3 regions of the Polaromonas sp. P4_H1 genome follow, and region 3 is predicted to be linked to each of the others. Evidence: predicted binding sites of a transcription regulator. Region 3 holds the regulator's gene; each other region holds the start of a gene.
What was found. Region 3 encodes sigma-54, which starts transcription at its own class of promoters, with help from an activator protein. Its sites were predicted from a motif close to TGGCANGNAANCTGCTTT; they were not measured.
Positions count from the first base shown of each region.

Region 1: hydA (dihydropyrimidinase) is a predicted target of sigma-54. The motif match lies at 2,864-2,881, and genes of this name have one in related genera.
Region 2: glnA (type I glutamate--ammonia ligase) is a predicted target of sigma-54. The motif match lies at 1,746-1,763, and genes of this name have one in related genera.

Region 1 is NZ_JBFUKG010000010.1:110,639-117,802, reverse strand. It holds gene AC1DS5_RS14495 (TRAP transporter substrate-binding protein) at 1-371, opposite strand, end outside; gene AC1DS5_RS14490 (aspartate/glutamate racemase family protein) at 417-1,163, opposite strand; gene hydA (dihydropyrimidinase) at 1,160-2,596, opposite strand; gene AC1DS5_RS14480 (maleate cis-trans isomerase family protein) at 2,905-3,630, shown strand; gene AC1DS5_RS14475 (GntR family transcriptional regulator) at 3,699-4,400, shown strand; gene AC1DS5_RS14470 (pyridoxal-phosphate-dependent aminotransferase family protein) at 4,670-5,881, shown strand; gene AC1DS5_RS14465 (dodecin) at 6,245-6,451, shown strand; gene AC1DS5_RS14460 (DUF2894 domain-containing protein) at 6,771-7,164, opposite strand, start outside.
Region 2 is NZ_JBFUKG010000009.1:132,852-140,015, reverse strand. It holds gene AC1DS5_RS13435 (hypothetical protein) at 1-86, opposite strand, end outside; gene glnA (type I glutamate--ammonia ligase) at 279-1,694, opposite strand; gene AC1DS5_RS13425 (competence/damage-inducible protein A) at 1,916-2,740, opposite strand; gene AC1DS5_RS13420 (EI24 domain-containing protein) at 2,775-3,701, opposite strand; partial or broken gene AC1DS5_RS13415 (sterol desaturase family protein) at 3,824-3,925, opposite strand; gene AC1DS5_RS13410 (DUF2726 domain-containing protein) at 4,651-5,367, shown strand; gene AC1DS5_RS13405 (pseudouridine synthase) at 5,396-6,115, opposite strand; gene AC1DS5_RS13400 (DUF4337 domain-containing protein) at 6,171-6,773, opposite strand; RNA gene ssrA (transfer-messenger RNA) at 7,042-7,164, opposite strand, start outside.
Region 3 is NZ_JBFUKG010000001.1:48,465-55,628, forward strand. It holds gene AC1DS5_RS00240 (THUMP domain-containing class I SAM-dependent RNA methyltransferase) at 1-1,252, opposite strand, end outside; gene AC1DS5_RS00245 (RNA polymerase factor sigma-54) at 1,391-2,941, opposite strand; gene lptB (LPS export ABC transporter ATP-binding protein) at 3,083-3,919, opposite strand; gene lptA (lipopolysaccharide transport periplasmic protein LptA) at 3,934-4,545, opposite strand; gene AC1DS5_RS00260 (thiol:disulfide interchange protein DsbA/DsbL) at 4,708-5,370, opposite strand; gene AC1DS5_RS00265 (SPOR domain-containing protein) at 5,517-6,155, opposite strand; gene argS (arginine--tRNA ligase) at 6,237-7,164, opposite strand, start outside.

The DNA of each region.
Region 1 (7,164 bases), on a different contig from region 3:
AAGGCGCTCTGCCGGTTGGGGAACACGAAGGGCAGGCTGACCGCTTCGAGTTCGGGTGCGATGCGCGACAGGAAGGCCGCGCCGACCCAGGTCAGCGCCAGCGTGCCAGAGCGCACGGCGTCCACATTCTCCTTGGCGCCACCCAGCTGCATGGCGGGAAACACATCGACCTGCAGCTGGTTGTGGGTCAGGCGGGCAACCTCCTTTTTGAACACCTGCTCGACCGCCACGCTGCTCGGGTGCTCCGACGCAAAGTTGCCGGCAATCTGCAGCTTCTGCTGTGCCGCGACGGGCAGCATGGCAGTGGCCAGCGTCAGCGCCGCAGCGGCGGCCAAGCGGGTGATCAGGGGCAGGCGGGAGGGCTGTTTCATGATGATCTTTTGGGAGTGGAGGAATGACGGAAAGGGTGGAAAGAATCAGCTGGTCCGGTCGAGCAGCTTGGCGATGGCGGGAGGCAAGCCGCGATTCGGCTTGACGGGCGGCGGGGAGAAACTGCCGCGCTGCGCGGTGCCGGGCTGCAGGGCGGCCAGGGTTTCGGCGTGGCGTACCGCGCTGGAGACGCCATCGACCACGGGCACCGGCAGCTGGCCCTTGAGCGCGCGTGCCAGCCCCGCCAGGGGAGCGCCGGCCAGCACAATGACATCGGCCCCATCCTCATCGACCGCGCGTTCGGCCAGCGCTTTCAGCGCCTGGGCGTGCTCGTCCTGCACCTGGCCGATGCTGGCCAGCGGCCGGTCCAGCGCCCGGATGCTGGCCAGCCGGGAGCCCAGGCCATAGGACTGCACCACCTCGCGGTACCACGCCTGGATGCGCTGAGAGATGGCAATGATGGAGATGCGGTTGCCGAGCAGGCAGGCACTGGCCAGCGCGGCTTCGGTGAGCCCGGTCACCGGCACCGGCAGGGCTTCGCGCAGGCCGGTGAGCCCCGGGTCGCCGAAGGCTGCGACCACCACCGCGTCGAAACGCGCATGGTGCTCGGCGGCGAGCTGGGCCGCCGCGTAGGCGCCGATCAGCGCTTCGAAGCGCGTTTCGATATAGGCCACACCGAAGGGCGCGGTCAGCACCTCGATCTCGGTGCCTGCCGAAGCGCTGCGTTGCGCTTCGCTGCGGATCAGCTCCGACACGCTCTCCGAGATATTGGGGTTGATCAGCAGCAGCTTCATGCCGGCCTCCCGAGGTGGCGCGACGGCATCAGCGAGGGTGCGCCACAGGCCAGGAACTGGCCGCGACCGGCCCGGCCATGGAAGTCTTTTCCGTCCCACACCACCTCGCCGCGCGACAGCGTGAGCCCGGGCCAGGCTTTCAGGGTCCTGCCTTCGTAGGGTGTGTGATCCACCGCGTGGTGCAGCTGCGTGTTGCGCAGCACGAACTCGCGTTCGTCCCAGATCACCAGGTCGGCATCGGCGCCGATGGCGATCGTGCCTTTGCGGGGGTGCAGGCCATAGGCCTTGGCCGGGTTGGTAGCGGTCAGCTCAACGAATTTTTCGAGTGTGATGCGCCCGCCGAGCACGCCTTCGGAGTAGAGCAGCGCCATGCGCGTCTCTATACCGGCCAGGCCGTTCGGGATGTGGCGGAAGCTGACTTCCTCGCCGCCGGGCTTGCGGCCCTCGGTGCCCTCGTAGTTGAACGGCGCATGGTCGGACGAGAACAGGGTGAACAGGCCGTCATTGAGGCCATTCCAGATCACCTCCTGGTTGGCCTTGTCGCGCGGCGGCGGGCTGCAGACACAGCGCGCGCCACGGTAGCTGTCGTCAATCCCCAGGTCCTCGGCGGTCAGGAACAGGTACTGCGGGCAGGTTTCGGCAAACACCTTGAGGCCCTGGGCACGCGCCCAGCGGATCTGCTCAACCGCTTCACGGCCCGACACATGCACGATCAAAATCGGCACGTCCACCAGCTCCGACAGCGCGATCGCCCGGTGCGTCGCTTCCCGCTCGACGAGCATGGGCCGCGCATGGGCATGAAAGCGCGGCGCGGTACGCCCGGCGGCCTCGAGCCGCTTCGTCAGCCATTCGATGCAGTCGGCATTTTCGGCATGCACCATGGCCATGGCGCCATGCTGGCGCGCCACGTCCAGCACGTCGAGAATCTGGCCATCGTCAAGCTTCAGGTCGTCGTAGGTCATGTAGATCTTGAACGAGGTGTAGCCTTCGGCGATCAGCGCCGGCAGTTCCACGTTCAGGACTTCCGGTGTCGGGTCGCTGACGATCAGATGGAAGGCGTAATCGACATGCGCGCGTCCGTCGGCGCGCTGGTGGTAGTCATCCACCGCGGCACGCAGCGATTGGCCTTTTTCCTGCGCCGCGAACGGAATCACGGTGGTGGTCCCGCCGCAGGCCGCAGCACGCGTGCCAGTGTCAAAGTTGTCGGCCATGCGTAGGGGCGGCGCCATCGGCTGGTCGAGGTGGCAATGCGCGTCCACGCCTCCGGGGGTGACTACGCGGCCAGCCGCATCGATCTCCTTCTCGCCGCGGCCCAGGCCGGTTCCCAATTGGGCTATCCGCCCGCCAAGCACCCCGATGTCGGCATGGAAGGTGTCGCTGGCCGTCGCAACACGCGCGTTTCGAATCACCAGGTCAAACGGTGCGCTGCTCATACACCCGCCCCATACGCACCAAGCCGGTGAATAAGTGTCGTCTTTAGTGCAAACATGATTGTTGACATGTTTTGCATTAATTTGTTTTGGTGCATTGTCATTTTCAGATCAAGAATAGTGTCGTCATCGCAAATTCCGGGCCCAGCCCATTCGGAGCTTTTCGGCACATGTGCGTAATATCGACGATAATTAAATTGCAGACAGTAGTGTTAACACTAATGTCAACAGTTTTGCGATAAAGTTCACAATCACCAGCAAGGAGGCTTCCATGCCCTATCCTTGCCACAACCTCTTTCAGGAGCCAGCCCATGACCCAGCCCGTTCGCCTCGGCGTATTGACCCCCTCGTCCAATACCGCCCTGGAGCCTCTGACCAGTGCCATAGCGGTAGAAATTCCAGGTGTTAGCGCACACTTCTCACGCTTCAGGGTGACCGAAATCTCGCTGGACGCGCAGGCGCTGGGGCAGTTTGACGACAGCAAAATCCTGGCGGCGGCCGAGCTGCTGGCCGACGCGAAGGTCGATGTGATTGGCTGGAGCGGCACGTCTTCGGGCTGGCTGGGCTTCGAGGCCGACCACCGCCTGTGTGAGCGCATCCGCGAGCGCACCGGCATTCCGGCCACCACGGCCGTATTGGCGCTCAATGAATTGTTGGCGCTGCAGGGTGTGCGCAAGCTGGCGCTGGTGACGCCCTACACCGCGGATGTGCAGCAGCGCATCATGGCCAATTACCGCGCGCTCGGCATCGAGGTGGTGGCGGAACGCCACTTGGGGATCCGCGTCAACCATGACTTCGCCGGTGTCGAGCCGTCGACGCTGCTGGCGTTGATGCGCGAGGTGGCGGCCGATGGCCCGCAGGCCATCACCACCTTCTGCACCAACCTGCGCGCCGCGCCGATGGCGCAGCAGGTAGAAGAAGAGCTGGGCATCCCGCTGCTGGACACCGTGAGCACCACCGTGTGGGGCATGCTGCGCGCTGCCGGCATGCCATCAGCCAACATCACCGGCTGGGGGAGGCTTTTCCAATGCTCGTGAGACCCTCGAGTGAGGATGAGGATGCACTCGATAGAATGCAGTCACCCTCCTCCACCAATCAGACCGACATGACCAGCACGCGCCAGTCCACGAGCCGCCTCGACCGGGAAAACACGATCGATGCGATCTATGAAAGGATCTATGTCGCCATTCTGGAACACCGCCTGCACCCCGGCACCAAGCTGGGCGAGGAGAGGTTGGCCGACATCTTCGGCACCAGCCGGGCGCGCATCCGCGAGGTGCTGGCCCGCCTGGCGCATGAGCAGATCGTGGAACTCTATCCCCAGCGCGGGGCCTACCTGGCCAAGCCCTCGATCGAGCAGGCGCGCGACGTGTTCGAAGCGCGCCGGCTGATCGAGCCGGCCGTGCTCAAGCGCCTGATCGACACCCTCACCCCCGAGAAAGTCGCCCGCCTGCGGCAACACCAGGAGCTGGAACTCGATGCCCGCCGGCGCGAAGACAAGCGCGCGGTGATCAGGTTGTCCGGCGAATTCCATACCCTGACGGCGGAGCTGGCAGGCAACTCGGCGCTGGCCCGCAGCATGCGCGAGCTATGCATGTTGACCTGCCTCATCATCTTCCTGTACGACGCACCCACGGCCAGCAGTTGCCGTGCCGACGAGCACACGGTGATCGTCGACGCGATCGCCAAGCGCGACCGGGTACGCGCCGAAAAACTCATGCTGGATCACCTTCACCACATCGAGCACAGCCTCAAGCTCGACAGCACCGCCGGGGAAGCGGATCTCGAGGCGATTTTCGGCAGCTGAACCAGCACTCTCCAACGCCCACGCCGCCCCGCGTGGCGCTCCATCCCAGCCGCCCGGCAAGGGTCGGCCCTGCTGCGACCTCTGCCTTCAAGCACATTCGCATTCTTTTGAGCGGCCGGGCGCAGCTTCATCAACAAGCTTTATTCTGCAATTTTTGTATTATGCATACAAAAGTTCAGACTACTTAAGCCAATAAGCCCATTCACATAGGGCACGAAGGGTCGTACATTCTCCATAAATTGTATGCAAATTTATTGAAGGAGAACCCGATGAACCTGAATTTCCATCCCGCCGGTCGCCATTTCCTGCAGATCCCAGGCCCCAGCCCCGTGCCGGATCGCCTGCTGCGCGCCATGAGCTACCCCACCATCGACCATCGCGGACCTGAATTCGGCGCCCTCGGGCGCAAGGTGCTATCCGGCATCAAGGACGTTTTCAAGACGCGTCATCCCGTGGTCATCTACCCGGCCTCCGGCACCGGCGCGTGGGAGGCCGCACTGGTCAACACGCTGAGCCCGGGGGACTCCGTGCTCATGTTCGAGACCGGCCACTTCGCCAGCCTCTGGAACAAGATGGCGCTGCGGCTGGGCCTGAAGCCAGAATTCATCGGCCTGCCGGGCACCGAGGGCTGGCGAAACGGCGTGCAGGCCGACATGATCGAGCAGCGGCTCCGCAACGACGCGCAGCATCAAATCAAGGCTGTGTGCGTGGTCCACAACGAGACCTCCACCGGCGTCACCTCCAACATCGCGGCCGTGCGCCGCGCCATTGATGCGGCCAAGCATCCCGCCCTGCTGCTGGTCGACACCATTTCAGGCCTGGCCTCAGCCGACTACCGACATGACGAATGGGGCGTCGACGTCACCATCAGCGGCTCGCAAAAAGGCCTGATGCTGCCGCCGGGCATCAGCTTTAACGCGCTGTCACCCAAGGCGCTGGCCGCCAGCCGCGACGCCAGGCTGCCCAAGGCATTCTGGGCCTGGGACGAGATTGTTGAAATGAATCAGACGGGCTACTGGCCCTACACACCGAATACCAACCTGCTGTATGCCCTGAGCGAGGCGCTGGACATGATCTCGGCCGAGGGACTGCCCCAGGTTTTTGCCCGCCACGAGCGCCTGGGCAAGGCCTGCCGCAATGCCGTAGAGGCCTGGGGGCTGGAAATCCAGTGCGCCGACCCGGCGGTCTACTCCCCGGTGCTGACCGGCGTGATGATGCCCGAGGGCGTGGATGCCGACCGGGTCCGGCAAATCGTTTACCAGCACTTCAACATGTCGCTGGGCGCTGGGCTCGGCAAGGTCAAGGGCCGGATGTTCCGCATCGGCCATCTCGGCGAATGCAATGACCTCACCCTGCTGGCCGCGCTCGCGGGTTGTGAGATGGGTCTGAAACTCGCAGGCGTACGCCTGCGCGAGAGCGGCACCTCGGCGGCCATGGAGTATCTGGCTGCCACGGCACAGCCTGCAGCGACACTGGGTTAGTGTGGTGTTGCATGCTTGACGGTACAAATAAAACCGATGGATTTTTGTTCAGGGCAAGGCGCAAACCACAGCAATAGTTCCACTATTGCGAGGATTTGCAACGCCGCCATGGGCAAAAAGACACGGTTTTATGTACCGGATAGCGTGCAACACCACACTCGGAAGCCGCGACCCGATCGGAAAGCCGCCTGATCGATGAAGGCTCACCCGGCATGCACGGGTAGCTTCTTCGCTTGCCTTCATCAATTGGGCTCGGTATTTTTTTGCGTCTGCAGGGCAGGCACTGACTCACGGCTTCATGCTTGTGGTTCCAATACAAAACCCTTAAGCTTTGACAGACCGATCAACTCCTGGGAGCGACACATGAGCAGCCATGTCTACAAGCAGCTTGAACTCACCGGTTCCTCCGCCACCAGCATCGAAGATGCCGTGAGCACCGCCATTGCCAAGGCACATGAGACGGTGCGAAACATCCAGTGGTTCACCGTCACCGAAACGCGTGGCCATGTGGTCGACGGCAAGGTGGCGCACTGGCAGGTTTCAATGAAGATCGGCTTCACGCTGGAATAGTCGCCAGGACAGAGACATTGCGGCGTGCCGGCAAGGGGCGCCATCGATGAAGGCTGTAGCGGCCTCGACTTGATCTCGCCAGTCTCGGCAGGCCCCTGCCGAAGCATCGTGCTGAAGACTGAACGCTGATGGAATTTGAGGCGTGCAGCCTGACAGACAGCCCAAAACAATCTTTACCCAAAGACAAAAACGCGCACATGTGACTAAGGGGGAGATGCTCGCCGCCAACGACAAGGCGCGTCCGCAACTCACCAGTTTTACGCGCTCACCTTCTGAGCGACGACCGGCCAGCAGGACCCAGAGCACATGCAACTCGCCTTCATTTTTTTTGCCGGCTTCGACGCGCCGGTTTCGCCTTCACCGGCGTGTATTTCTGGTTTGCCTGATCGAGCCACAGCAAGGTGTCCACATGCGACAGAAAGCGCCGCAGGTAGTCGGGTGACAGCTTGCGCATCAACGCAAGGGAACGAAGCACCAGCATGTGCGAATTCAGCGGGCCGGCGTTGACAGGCCCTCGCCCGACGGCCTGGTCCACCTGGTCTTCGGCAGCAATCCTGGACCACGCCTCCCTGAAGCGACGGACGCTCGCCATCTCAGAACTGACCCCCATGTCGCTGACCAGACTGCGCCCAAGACCGCTCCCCAGGCGGTGATCGATACCGTCCTGCTTCACGTTCTGGATGTACTGGTTCAGCTGGGCCAGCGGCGCGCCG
Region 2 (7,164 bases), on a different contig from region 3:
CAACGGTAAACCTGCTGGGCCCATGCGGTATTTCCCGCACCGGCCAGCAGCATGGACAAGAGGGACAGCGATAAAGTGTTTTTCATTCGGAACTCCAGATGCCCGCAAGGGCAAAGGACGGTCTATCAGTATGCTGCAAAGCGGTAAAAACACAAAGTCAGCGCCCCCATTACCCACCAGCCATAAAAAAGGACGGCATTTGCCGTCCTTTTTTGGCCACAAACCGTAAGCAACAGTAAGTGGCCGGGAGTCTGCAGCCCTGATTGCAGGGAGCTGATTTACAGGGAGTAATACATCTCGAACTCGATGGGGTGCGTGGCCATGCGCAGACGCGTCACTTCACCCATCTTCAACTCAATGTAGGCGTCCAGCATGCTGTCGGTGAACACACCGCCCTTGGTCAGGAAGCCGCGATCCGCATTGAGGCAGTCCAGCGCCTGGTCCAGGCTGTGGCAGACGGTTGGCACTTTTGCATCTTCCTCGGGCGGCAGATGGTAGAGGTCCTTGGTCGCGGCTTCGCCCGGGTGGATCTTGTTCTCGACGCCGTCGAGGCCGGCCATCATCAGTGCGGAGAAGCACAGGTAAGGGTTGGCCAGTGGATCGGGGAAGCGCGCTTCAATGCGGCGGCCCTTGGGATTCGCCACATATGGAATGCGGATCGAAGCCGAGCGGTTTTTGGCCGAATAGGCCAGCTTGACCGGTGCTTCGTAGCCGGGAACCAGGCGCTTGTAGCTGTTGGTGCCGGGGTTGGTGATCGCATTCAGGGCACGGGCGTGCTTGATGATGCCGCCGATGTAGTACAGGGCGAAATCGGACAGACCCGCATAGCCGTCGCCGGCAAACAGGTTTTTGCCGTCTTTCCAGATGGACTGGTGAACGTGCATGCCGGAGCCGTTGTCGCCCACGATGGGCTTGGGCATGAAGGTCGCGGTTTTGCCGTAGGCATTGGCCACGTTCTGCACCACGTATTTCAGCATCTGGGTCCAGTCGGCGCGCTGCACCAGCGTGCTGAAGCGGGTGCCGATTTCATTCTGGCCGGCGCCAGCCACTTCGTGGTGGAACACTTCGACCGGAATGCCCAGCGATTCGAGGATCAGGGACATCTCGGCGCGCATGTCCTGCGTGCTGTCGACCGGTGGCACGGGAAAGTAGCCGCCCTTGACGGTGGGACGGTGGCCACGGTTGCCGCCTTCGAGCTTGGCGCCAGAATTCCAGGGGGCTTCGTATTCTTCGATTTTGAAGAAGGTGCCCGACATGTCGGTGTTCCAGCGCACGTCGTCAAAGATGAAAAACTCTGGCTCAGGTCCGAAGTAGGCGGTGTCGCCCAGGCCGGAAGCCTTGAGGTAGGCTTCGGCGCGCTTGGCGATGGAGCGCGGGTCGCGGTCATACGACTTGCCGTCGCTGGGCTCCAGCACGTCGCAGCTCATGAACAGCGTCGTTTCTTCGAAGAACGGGTCAATGTTCGCGGTGTTGGGATCAGGCATCAACTGCATGTCGGAGGCTTCAATGCCCTTCCAGCCGGCAATCGATGAACCGTCAAACGCGTGGCCCGAGGTGAACTTGTCTTCGTCAAAGTGGGAGACAGGCACCGTCACGTGCTGCTCTTTGCCCCGAGTGTCGGTAAAACGGAAGTCAACAAACTTGACTTCGTTTTCCTTGACCATTTTCATGACGTCTGCGACGGTCTTTGCCATCAAAATCTCCTGTTGCTTGGATGGTTGTTAAAAAATTGTCTTCGGATGGTGAATGCACTTTTTGTGCCACAGCGGATGGCTGATCGGTTTTCGCCAAACCCCTGATTGTGCCGTTATCTGGCGCGGATTCTGTCGTTGCGAAGTCAGAATCTCAAAAAGAGGTACGCCGCTTTTGCACCAAGATGGCTCATCACATCAATGCACCATATCGGTGCAATCTCTCAGCGCACCAACTCAGGGCCTAATTTGACCTGGAATTTCTGCAAGCCCGCCAGCAAGGCGGGATAAGCCAGGCTCACCGCCTGCGGCGCGCCCTTGACGCCCAATTCGATGTGGCGGCCGTAATCGGGGTGATCCACGCTGGGCAGACTGAACACTTTCACCCCCACGTGCGCTGCCTCAATAGCGAGCATCAGGGGGGTCAGCGTGGCCTCCATGGAGCCAAACACAATCACCGACTTTTCGATGTAGGCGGATTTCTGATGTAGATGGGGATAGCGCTGGTCGAGCACCCACTCCATCATGGGCCAGGCCATGACCGGGAAGCCCGGAACAAAGTGCACCGCGCCCTCACCGGCCTGGCAGCTAAAACCGGGGATCTTGTTGTAGGGGTTGGGAATGATCTGGGCGCCCACCGGGAACACACCCATATTCAGGCGGTGGATGTTGTCCTCGCGGTCGGGCTCATAGGGCAGCCCCTGCTCTTTCGCCACGTCCTGCATGCGCTCCATGATCAGCGTTTTGGCTTCGGGGTGGAGGGCCAGTTCCACGCCCAGGGCCTTGGCCGCGCATTGCCGGGTGTGGTCGTCCGGTGTGGCGCCAATGCCGCCGCAGGAAAACACCACATCGCCAGACGTACGCGCCGCCGCAAAGGCGCGCGCCAGGGTGGCGGTGATGCGGGCCGGGTCGTCGCCCACGTAGTCGGCGTAGCCAAGCTGCATGCCGCGGGCACCCAGCAGCTCGATGGTTTTGGGCAGGTGCTTGTCGGCACGTTTGCCCGAGAGAATTTCATCGCCAACAATGACGAGTCCAAAGTTTGTGGTCATACAGGGCAGTCGTGAGGTTGCGGCAGGACAGTCATCAAGGCCGGACAGGGGGATTGCCGCCCAGCGAGCCGAAGCTGGGCGCCGGCCCCTCGGAAGCAGTCGGCGCCAATTCGTTCGCGATTGATTTAATAGCCTCCTGCGCGAGCGGATGGGGGGCCAGCGCGTTGTTTTTCTTGCGCAGCTGCTCCAGGGCGGCGAGCGTGTAGTGGGCAAACCAGAGCGACGAAAAAGCAAACACCAGGGTGTATAGCCAGATGGCCACCGGCACGAGGATAGGCGCCATCGCCACGAACATGGCGCCCGAAGCCCAGATCAGGCTGGGCGCGGCACCGAGGTAGCCGCTGAGCACCCCGATGCCCAGCAGCACGGCACGGTTCTCCCGGAAAATCTGGCGCCGCTCCTCACTGCTCGCGTGGTCCACCAGGGCGTCATACGACATGACGCGGTAGGTGAGCCAGCCCCAGATCAGCGGCGGCAGGATCAGGATCAACGGGGGAATCAGCCACAAGGGAATCGACAATACCAGTGCAATCACAGCGAGCAGGGTGGAGCCCAGCGACCAGAACAGGCTGGCAACCAAGGAGCCGCCCCGCTTGCGCTCCAGTTGCGGAAACCGTCGTTCGGCCACCAGGGCCACCATGGCGGGTGTCATGAACATTGCCACAAACAGCAGCGAGGCAATCACAATGACGGGAATGGCCAGGAACAGCAGCAATACAGGCGCCAGCACCACACGAAGGTCGCTCAGCCCCAGCCCTTCCAGCCAGCGGACCATCATGTCCACCAGTTCATAGCTTTCAAGGTTGCTGCGCACCGCGGCCAGCGCGCCTTCCCAGAAAAAGTAGCCCAGGCCGAGTGAGATGACAGCCATGATCACCAGGGGAAGGACCGACAGGGCGATGACCCGGGGATGCAGGCAGTACATGGCGGCCCGCCAGAAGGAGTCTAAAAGCTTGCTCATGGAGCTAGGATAACGCCAATGCATGGCAGCCTTCGGGACGGCATGTTCCGCCGGGCCACCCACCGTGAAACGGCCACCTCGTGAATCGGCGCATCACACGATGTGAAAAGCGCCGGGACATCTCATGCGCGGCCGGCCAGCCGCTTCAAGCCCATCCACTGCTGCGACCAGAAGCCGCGCCCATAGTCACGGTTATTTTCGACCTGGTCACGCACGCCCGTAGGGATCCTTGAAGCCCTCAGGCTGCGGCAATGAATTCGCCGGATATCAAGGCAACCGGCTGGAAATGCAGCCTATGGTCGGCTCTCCGCACCTGGTTCCCGTCGTGTTCTTGTGCAGGCCGAAAAAACCATTGAAGCGATCACCGGTTTTCCGGTGCCCAGCAATGCCTCCTGATAGCACCGGATGCGCTGGTTTTACAGCAGTGCCCATGGCCATGGATCACTGCGGGTCATTGCGTTCTTTTGGCGGAAGGCCTGACCGGAAAACCAATAGCGCAAAATAGTGCAATAGCGGAGGTCAGTCCCTGCTACGCCCGCAGACCGACCAGAGTCGACCAGAGGAGGCCCAGACGTTCCAAATGGTCTGGCACGTTATCGAGCGTCCGGCTAACATACACAATGAAACGAATGAAACGGCATTTAATGGCTGCCATACAACAAATGTGTGTGGCACAAGCCATAAAAGTGCGCAGAAAGCCCGTCGCCTGGTTGTCAACCCTAGCCACCCGCAGGCTTGGGCTACCCCAAAAAGACACCTCTGGCAAGATTAGTAGCTGGCCATTTTGCTGAAGTGTGACGGGAAGTACTCGTTTTTCGTTACTTAAATCACGAAATTCACAGAATCGGACAACTTTAGTAACATTTTTAAAATTGTGTGATTATTTTCCTACCCAATTACTCCTGTTGAGCGTAACTTGTAAGCATTGGTGACAAACCGGGAGCCGTAAATGACAAAAAATCCAGAACTACTGATGGCGGGGCTGCCCTTGATGGGCGTGCTCACCCTTTGGTACTGGCTGCGATTGCGCTGGATTGCGAAGGAGAAACGTCGCATCCCCAGGCATTGGCCCTTGCATGCGCGGCCGTTGGTGAACAGCGAGGAATTGCAACTCTGGCGCTGGCTGGCCGAGACTTTTGATGACCATCACATCATGATCAAGGTGCCGGTCACCCGCTTCGTCCGGCCTAACGCCAGTGAAAATGGGCTGTACTGGTACAGCCTGCTCAAAAACACCAGCTGTACATTTTCCGTGTGTTCCCTGGATGGCCAGATTGTTGGCTGTGTCGATGTGCCCAAGTCTTCCGGACTGTCTCAGAAGGCGAAAAATGTGAAGCACAATTTGCTGGCGCAATGCGGTATTGCCTATGTCGTGATCAACGCATCAAAGCTGCCAAACCCGGATGAGCTCCGCAATGACTTCCTCGGGGAAGCGGCCGCGAAAAGCCGGGATCTGAAGCGCGAGCAAGCCGCGGTGGCGGCCGCCCGCGCCAACCTGCAAAAGACGCTGGTTCAGCAACGCGATATGCGCCAACGCCACGCGCCCCATGACTATCGGGACAGCACCAGCAGCAGCATGCCCACAGACTGGCACGATTCATTTCTCATCCAGTCCAACAGTATGCCGAGTGAGTTGAGGCACACTGACGGGCGCCAGGTAGCCTGAAGCTGAAGGGCAACCGCGCAAGCAGGCGTCAGGCCGAAATGCTGGCCAGATCCTGCACGGTGAGCCAGCGCCACTGCCCGGGCTTGAGGTCTTCAGGCAGCATCAGCCCCCCGAGTTGCGAGCGGTGCAGGCCTTCCACCCGGTTGCCCACGGCCGCAATCATGCGTTTGACCTGGTGGTATTTTCCCTCGGTCAGCGTCAGGCTTAACTGCAGTTCGCCGGTTTTTTCGCAGGCAGCGGCCCGGACCGGCTTGGGGTCGTCATCAAGCACCACGCCTGCCAGCAGTTTCTGAACCTGTTTGTCGTCCACCGCGTGCTTTGCCGTCACTTCATAGACCTTGGGTACATGGTGCCTCGGGGAGCTCATGCGGTGAATGAACTTGCCATCGTCCGACAGCAGCAGCAAGCCAGTCGTGTCCTGGTCCAGCCTTCCTACCGCCTGCACACCCGCTGCAGCGCCACCACCACGCTGGCGAATCGGTGACGGCAGCAAGGTGTAAATACTGGGGTAAGTACTGGGCTTCTGCGAACACTCATAACCGGCCGGCTTGTGCAGCATCAGGTAGGCTTTTTCGTGGTACTCCCACGCCACCCCCTGCACCGTGAAGCGAAGGTTTTCCGCAACAAACTCCATGGCCGGTTCCGTACAGGGGATACCGGCTACGGCCACAAAACCCTGTTGAATCAGGCCCGCACAAACGCGCCGCGTGCCAAAGCCCTGGGAGAAAAGAATGTCCTGTAATTGCATGGTCGCCATGACGCTATTGTCGCCGGGCGAAAACCCCGAGCCAGCGAGGTCGGCACTAACTTAACAGCTTGATCAGCAAGGTCGGATGAAGTGTCCAGCCGGTCAGCCCGGCAAGGCCCATCAAAACGCCAAAGCCCGCCGGTACCAGGCTCAAGCCGTAAAGCCACCACAGCTGCGTGAGTGAAGTGATGGCCAGCAGGGAGATCGCAATCGCGATCAACGCATCAGACAGATCAAATTGGTCGTCGTGAAAATTCAATGCATCGTAATTGGCCTGGTCCGCCAAGGCCTGAAGCCTGAGTTCCTCTTTCTTTGTCGCCTGCTCCTTCGCCAGTTTCTCGTACTGGGCGATGGTTTCCTGATAGGCCGCTTGTCTTTCCACGGGTTTATCGGCTGCCTGCAGACGCAACTGCATCAGCGTCGCCTTGGCTACCTCCTCGCGCAGGTTTCTCGCCTGGTAAAAGGCCCAATGATCGATCTTGTCGGCCTGCGCCTGCTGCATGGCCTGCACGATATTGTCATCCTTGACCTTGCAGATGCCCATGAAGGTGGCCAGCAGGGCGACGGCGATCGCCACGGCCGGATTCAGGCGTGACGACTTCGCGTCTCTTGAGGTCTCAGCAGCCGCTGTGACGATGTCCTTGGGATCTATTTCCATACGATTTGATACCGGGATTGATGAGAAAAGGCGACACCTAGCAAAACATCAGCGCCAGCCATGCCGGGTCGTCAACGAAGTTCAGCAGCAGATAGGCGCCGAGTCGGCAAGCCCAGAATTTTCCGCTTATTTTTATGTCTGCCCAGGTCATAGCAAGCGCCCCAGCCTGCGTACGAATGACGCGCGAATTCAACGTCAATTAACGGCCGAAGAAGATGGTTTGAAAAAACCCCCGCCAGTGGTATTCCACTGGCGGGGGCTGTTTGAATGGTGGAGCTGGGGGGATTTGAACCCCCGTCCGCAAGCCTTCTTCGCGTAGTTCTACATGCTTAGCCGTCTGATTTGAGTCTCACTTCCCATATCGCGCAGCAGCACGCTATACAGGTTGCCA
Region 3 (7,164 bases):
GCAACTTCAGGTCGGGCGTGAGCACATGGGCCGTCCAACCGGCGTAGTTCTTCTTCCAGTGCGTGGCCAACCGGGGAAAGAAGTCGGAGGCTTCTTCGCCGGTTTCCGTCTGTGCCTGCTCGCGCCCCGGGTTGGCCGAACGGTCGCGCGGAGCGTCGGCCAGGCCGGCTTCGGACGCATCGCGCGGCAGCGGCTGGCCAAACTCGTCGATGGCCTGGGTGCCGTCCCAGGAGCCGCTGACGCCATGGCCCTGCTGGCGCCGCTGGTCGCGACCCTGCACGCCGGTGATGCCGGCCACGCCGGCCACGTCAATGCGCTCGCCATAGGGGGGGTTCACCAGCATCACGCCCGACGGCGCGGGCGGCATGCGCTGCAGCGCGTCGCCGCCGCGCAGCTGCACGGCGTTGGCCACGCCCGCGCGCTCGGCATTACGCTCGGCAAAATCCACCATGCGGAACGACACATCGCTGCCAAACACCGGTGCCGTCGGCTCCGTGATGGCCGCCTCGGCCTGGTCGAGCAGTCCCTCCCACACGTGAGCCTGGAAGGGCAAATATTTCTGAAAGGCAAAGCGGCGGTTGATGCCGGGCGCGATGTTGCAGGCAATCTGCGCCGCCTCGATCACGATGGTGCCGGAGCCGCAGCACGGGTCGTACAGCGGCACGCCCTCTTTGCACTGCTGGTCCCAGCCGCTGGCGGCAATCATGGCGGCGGCCAGTGTTTCCTTCAGGGGGGCGTCTCCCTTGTCTTCGCGCCAGCCGCGCTTGAAGAGCGGCTCGCCCGAGGTGTCGATATAGATGGTCGCCGTGTCGGTCGTCAGGTGCACATACACGCGTACGTCGGGCCAACGCGTGTCCACATCGGGGCGCACCTCGTACTTGGCACGGAAGCGGTCGGCAATGGCGTCCTTGACCTTGAGCGCCGCAAAGTTCAGGCTGGTCAGCGGGCTGTGCTGCGCGGTGATCTCGACCTTGAAGGTCTGCTTGGGCGTGAACCAGATTTCCCACGCAACGCTGGCTGCCGCGTTGTAGAGGTCCTGCTCGCTGCGGTACTGGTTGTGCTGCAGCTCGATCAGCACCCGCTGGGCCAGGCGGCTGTGCAGGTTGAGTTGCAGGGCATCACGCCAGGAGCCCTGCAACTGCACGCCGGCGCGCCAGGCCTTGCCTTCGATGCCGGTGATGCGTTTGACCTCGCTGGCCAGCAAGGCCTCGACGCCGGCGGCGCAGGGTAAAAAGAGTTGAAGTTGGTTCATGAATGAAGACTCACGGCTGGCTGGGTGACGGTTCTTTTTCAAGCAGGGGCCGCGGAACCGGCTTTGCCGGGCCGCAGGCGCAGCGGCCCCCTCGGGGGGCAGGGAGCCACACGCAGTGGGCGACCGTGGGGGCTACTTTCAAAGCGACTTTCGCAGGTTGGCAGGCGCGATGCGCAAAGCCTCGCGGTACTTGGCCACGGTGCGGCGCGCGCATTCAATGCCCTGCTCCTTGAGCATTTCGGAAATCTGGTTGTCGCTGAGCGGCTTTTTCAGGCTCTCGGACGAGACAAACTGCTTGATGAGGGCGCGCACCGCCGTGCTGGACGCGTTGCCACCGGTCTCGGTGCCCAGCGCCGAGCCAAAAAAGTACTTGAGCTCGAAGGTGCCGAACGGCGTGCTCATGTACTTGGCCGTGGTGACGCGCGAGATGGTGGACTCGTGCAGGCCCAGTTCGTCGGCAATTTCGCGCAGCACCAGCGGACGCATGGCCAGCTCGCCGTGGGTGAAGAAATTCTTTTGCCGCTCCACAATCGCACTGCTCACGCGCAGGATGGTGTCAAAGCGCTGCTGGATGTTTTTGATGAACCAGCGTGCCTCCTGCAAGCGCTGCTGCAAGGCCTGCCCGTTCTGGCCCTTGTGCTGCTTCAGCGCATTGGCATAGATGTCGTGCACGCGCAGGCGGGGCATGACCTCGCTGTTGAGGGAGACCTTGAAGCCGCGGCCCGACTTGACGACGATCACGTCGGGCACGATGAGGTTGCGCTCGACGTTGACAAACCGCCGCCCGGGCTTGGGATCCAGCCGGCCGATCACGGCGATGGCGCCCCGGATCACGCTTTCCGGAAATCCGCACAGGTAGGACAGGCGCTTCATATCCCGCTTGGCCAGCAGCTCCATGGGCTGCTTGCACATGGCGATCGCTGCGCGGGTCTCGTCGCAGTCCTTGCAGTCGAGCAGTTGCAGGCCGAGACACTCGGCCAGGTTGCGGGCACCGACGCCGGCGGGCTCCATGTGCTGCAGCAGCTTCAGGGCCATGGCAAAGTGCTGTTCCAGCTCTTCCGCCTGCTCAAGGTCGTCGCCCGCCAGACCGGCGGCCAGTGACGCGAGACTGTCTTCGAGGTAGCCGTCGTCATTGAGCGACTCGATCAGGAAATGCAACGCCGCCTGGTCTTCCTCCGACAGGCGCAGGCTGAGCGACTGGCGGTGCAAATGGTCCTGCAGCGACTCATGGCTGCGGGCCAGGTCGGAAGCCTCGGCCTCGCTGTCGTCCGCATTATTGTTTTTGCGGGCCGGCGCGTCGCCGCCCCATTCGCTGTCGTCAGGCGAGGACTCCACCGAGCCGTCGCCCTCCCAGCTTTCCTCCAGCTTGGCCTCGGAACTGACCTCGGGCCCTGTATCTACATCATTTTGGCTTGCAGCTTTTGATTCATCAGGGCTTCCTGCTATTGAATCACCAGCAAACTCAAATTCCCGGCTATCCTGGCTGACCGGTGTGTCGGCATTCTCCAGGCCAAATTCCTCGCGCGGTGCGGCTTCTTCCGACACTTCCAGGAACGGATTTTCATCGAGCATCTGCTCGACTTCCTGGCTCAGCTCAAGGGTGGACAGCTGCAGCAGGCGGATCGACTGCTGCAGTTGCGGCGTCAGCGCCAGGTGCTGCGAGACCCTGAGGGAAAGGCCTTGTTTCATGACATCCCTAAGCGCACGACAAAGCGAGTTGGGATGTATTAACCAAGCGGGGGCCGCGCAACCGGCTTTGCCGGGGCGCAGGCGCCGCCCCCTGCAGGGGGGAGGGAGCTACACGCAGTGAGCGACAACGGGGGGGAGCCATCACATTCTGAAGTGTTCACCGAGATAAACGCGGCGTACATCGGCATTGTTCACAATCTCGGAAGGGGTGCCGGTCGCCAGCACGTGGCCGTCACTGATGATGTAGGCATGGTCGCAAATGCCCAGCGTTTCGCGGACATTGTGGTCGGTGATCAGCACGCCAATGCCGCGCGACTTCAGGAAACCGATGATGCGCTGGATTTCGATCACGGCGATCGGGTCAATGCCGGCAAAAGGCTCGTCGAGCAGGATGAACCGCGGCTGCGTCGCCAGGGCGCGCGCAATCTCGACGCGGCGGCGCTCGCCCCCTGACAGCGCCGGCGCCGGCGAGTCACGCAGATGATCGACCCGCAAATCCTGCAGCAGCGCTTCGAGCCGCTTTTCAAGGTCTGCGCGGCCCAGCGGCTTGCCGCTGGCGTCCAGCTGCAGTTCCAGCACGGCGCGCACATTTTCTTCCACGGTGAGCTTGCGGAAAATCGACGCTTCCTGCGGCAGGTAGCTCAACCCGAGGCGGGCGCGCAGGTGAATCGGCATGTGCTCGACCGACTGGCCGTCGATGGAGATCTCGCCCGCATCGGCACGCACCAGCCCCACGATCATGTAGAACGACGTGGTTTTTCCCGCGCCATTGGGGCCCAGCAGGCCCACCACCTCGCCTTTTTGCACGGACAGCGAGACATCCTGCACCACCTTGCGGCTGCCATAGGATTTCTGCAGCCCCTGGGCCACCAGACGGCTCGGCGGTGCGGTGCTGGCCGCCGGAGTATTGGCTGCCGGGGTATTGACCGACGATGTGTCAGTCACCGCATCCACGGGTTGATTGTCCGTTCTGTCCATTTTTCGGCTTTCCGTCATGGCCCCAGCGTGGTGCCGGGACGCAAACGGAGCGCGGGTCCGGCCGGCGGCTGCGGTGCCGATGCGGCGCCGCGCGGCGACAGCATGGCGCGAATCCGCCCCGTGGGATTGGTGGCCGTGCGGTTTTGCGCGCCCCCATCCACAGTGAACACATCGGTGTTGTTGTCATAAACAATCAGGGAGCCGGTCGTTTCATCGACCAGGGTCGCGCCGTTGTAGCGCCGCACCACGGCCTGCTTGATGAATTTGACGGTGTCGGCACGGCTGTCGTATTCGATCCGCTCGCCTTCCCCTTCGATGTACTCGTCCACGCCATCGCGCTTTTTCCGGTAAAAGGCCAGCTTGCCCGGCGCCGCCACGGCCAGGGCCTGCTGGTAGCCCTGGGGATCCTGGCTGACATCCACCCGTTCGCCCCGGACAATGGTGGTGCCCTTGGTGATCACCACATTGCCGGTGAACACGCTGGTTTGTTTCAGGTCGTCGTAACGCAGGGCATCGGCCTCCGCATTCATCGGCTTGTCGCGGTCAGCCCGCTCGGCCGCGGCGGGAAACACGGCCCCGGCCGCCAGTGCGGCCAGCACGATCAAGGGAAAAATGGGGTGTTTCATAAAGGCACGAATCTTGCTGCTTGTTTTGAGTGATTGTAGCCATGCCAGCTCCGGGAATGGCGGCCAGGGCCAAATTGGGCCCATAAAAAAACCCGCCACGGGTGGGCGGGTTTTCGGGCCAACGCCGGGCGCCGGCGTGTGACTTGCCGACTTGCCGCGCGCTTATTTGGCCTTGCGCGATTGCGCGATCAGGTAATCGGTGACCTGCAGGGCCCTGTCCATGTTCTGGGCCAGCTGGCCAGACGTGTAGTAACGCCCGCCGACGCCCAGGGCCGGCACGCCGTCGACCGCGTAGGTGTCCTGCAACTGGGTGGCCTTGCGCGCCTTGGTGCTGACGGAAAACGAGTTGTACAGCTCGACAAACTTGGCCTTGTTCAGGCCCTGCTTCTCCGCCCAGGCCGCCACCTGATCCGCCGTGTTCAGCGCCTGACGCTCGATATGGATCGCATTGAACACCTTTTTGTGCAGCTCATTGAGCTTGTCCATGGCTTCCAGCACATAAAAAAGACGCTGCTGCGGCTCAAAATCGGGACGAAAGGCTACCGGCACGCGCCTGACGGTCACGTCTTTGGGCGCTTTCTGGATCCAGGCCTCGAGTTGCGGCTCAAAGGCGTTGCAATGCGGGCAGCTGTACCAGAAGAATTCCACCACTTCGACCTGGCCGGCAGGCACGTCGGTGGGAGCGGGTTTGCCCAGCGTCAAATAATCCGTTCCCTCCTTGAAGGCGCGGGCCTGAGCCTGCGCGGCTGTGGGCAGCGCAACGCCTCCCCAAGTGGCGGCGGCTGCCACGGTAGCGGCTGAAAGCGAAAACTCACGTCGTTGCATCAATTTTTCTCCTGGTTTCCTGGTCTGTGGGTCTGTGTGGGGGTATTTTGCAAAGCGGCCACTTACTTATTCAGTGAAAAAAACAAGCCGGCCGGCCGTTTCGTACAGGGGTTGGTACACCCCGGCCCATAAAAGTTCACCACACTCTAGCGCTGCACCCTGACGAGGGCTGTTTCTATCGAGTTGCCGTCCAGCCGCTCCTTGACCTTGTCGGCGTCTTCTTTTCTGTCAAAGGGGCCGACGCGCACGCGGTACACCGTTCGGCCCGACTGTTCGCGCTCACTCACCTTGGCTTGCACGCCCAGCAGCATGAGCTTGGCGCGCTGCTGCTCCGCGTCTTCCGGCGTACGGAATGCGCCAGCCTGGACAAAATAACTGAACGGGTCAACGCCCGAAACGGCGGGCGCGGCGTCCGCCCTGGCCTTGGCGAGATCGCCCAGCGGATCCGCGGAGGTGGCGGGCTTCGCCGGGGGCGCGGGAGCTGCCTTGGGCGCGGTCGCCGTGGCGGGGGCCGGCACAGTGCCCACTTCGCCGGAAGTGCCGGAAGCGCTGGAAGCAGAAGGGAGCGGCTTCACAGGCGTTTTGCCCGCCAGCGGGGCATTCGGGTTCCAGTCCCGGTTCTTTTTGGCTTCCGCGGCGTCGCTGTCGGGATTGCGCGACTGGCTCTTGTTCATGAAAGGCACCGGCACCTTGGTGATGTAGACCGCCACGGCCAGCGCGGCGCCCAGGCCGATCAGCGCGCCAATAACCAGACCCAGCAGGGTTCCGCCTCGTTGTTTTCTCATACCTTGCCCAATTTTCTTGCCTGCCTCTGAATCCCGCTCTGAATTTCGCTTTGAATTCCGCTGTGTGTGCTTCATGGTTGCCTACATTTTGTGGGGCGCACTGACGCCCAGCACCTTGAGGCCATTGTGCAATACCTGCGCCGTCGCGGCGACCAGCGCCAGGCGTGCCAGCTTGACGGCTTCGTCGTCCACCAGAATCCGCTCGACGTCGTAATAGCTGTGGTAGCAGGCGGCCAGCTCGCGCAGGTAAAAGGCCACGTCGTGCGGCGCCAGACCGGCGGCCGCATTGCTGAGCATGTCGGGGTATTTGGCCAGCAGCAGCATCAGGGCCTGGGCCTGCGGGCTGACCAGTGCCGACAGGTCCACGCTTTTCAGCTGGCTCTGATCGCCGCTCTGCGCGGCCCAAGTGCCGAGAATCGAGCATATGCGCGCATGGGCGTATTGCACGTAGTACACCGGGTTTTCATTGTTTTTGGCCAGAGCCAGGTCAATGTCAAAGACGTACTCGGTGTCGGGTTTGCGGCTGAGCAAAAAGAAGCGCACGGCGTCCGCGCTGGTCCATTCGATCAGGTCGCGCAGCGTGACATAGCTGCCGGCGCGCTTGGAGATCTTCACCTCTTCGCCATGGCGCACGACGCGCACCATGGTGTGCAGCACGTAGTCGGGGTAGCCCTGCGGAATGCCGGCGCTGGCGGCCTGCAGCCCGGCGCGCACGCGGGCAATCGTGCCGTGGTGGTCCATGCCCTGAATGTTGATGGCCTTGCTGAAACCGCGCTCCCATTTGGCCAGGTGGTAGGCCACGTCCGGCACAAAGTAGGTGTAGCTGCCGTCGCCCTTTTTCATCACGCGGTCTTTGTCGTCGCCGTAGTCGGTCGACTTGAGCCACAGCGCGCCGTCCTGCTCGTAGGTTTTACCGGCGTCCTTGAGCTTTTGCACCGCGCTGTCGACACGGCCCGAGCTGTACAGGCTGGACTCCAGGTAATAGTTGTCAAACCTGACCGAGAAGGCC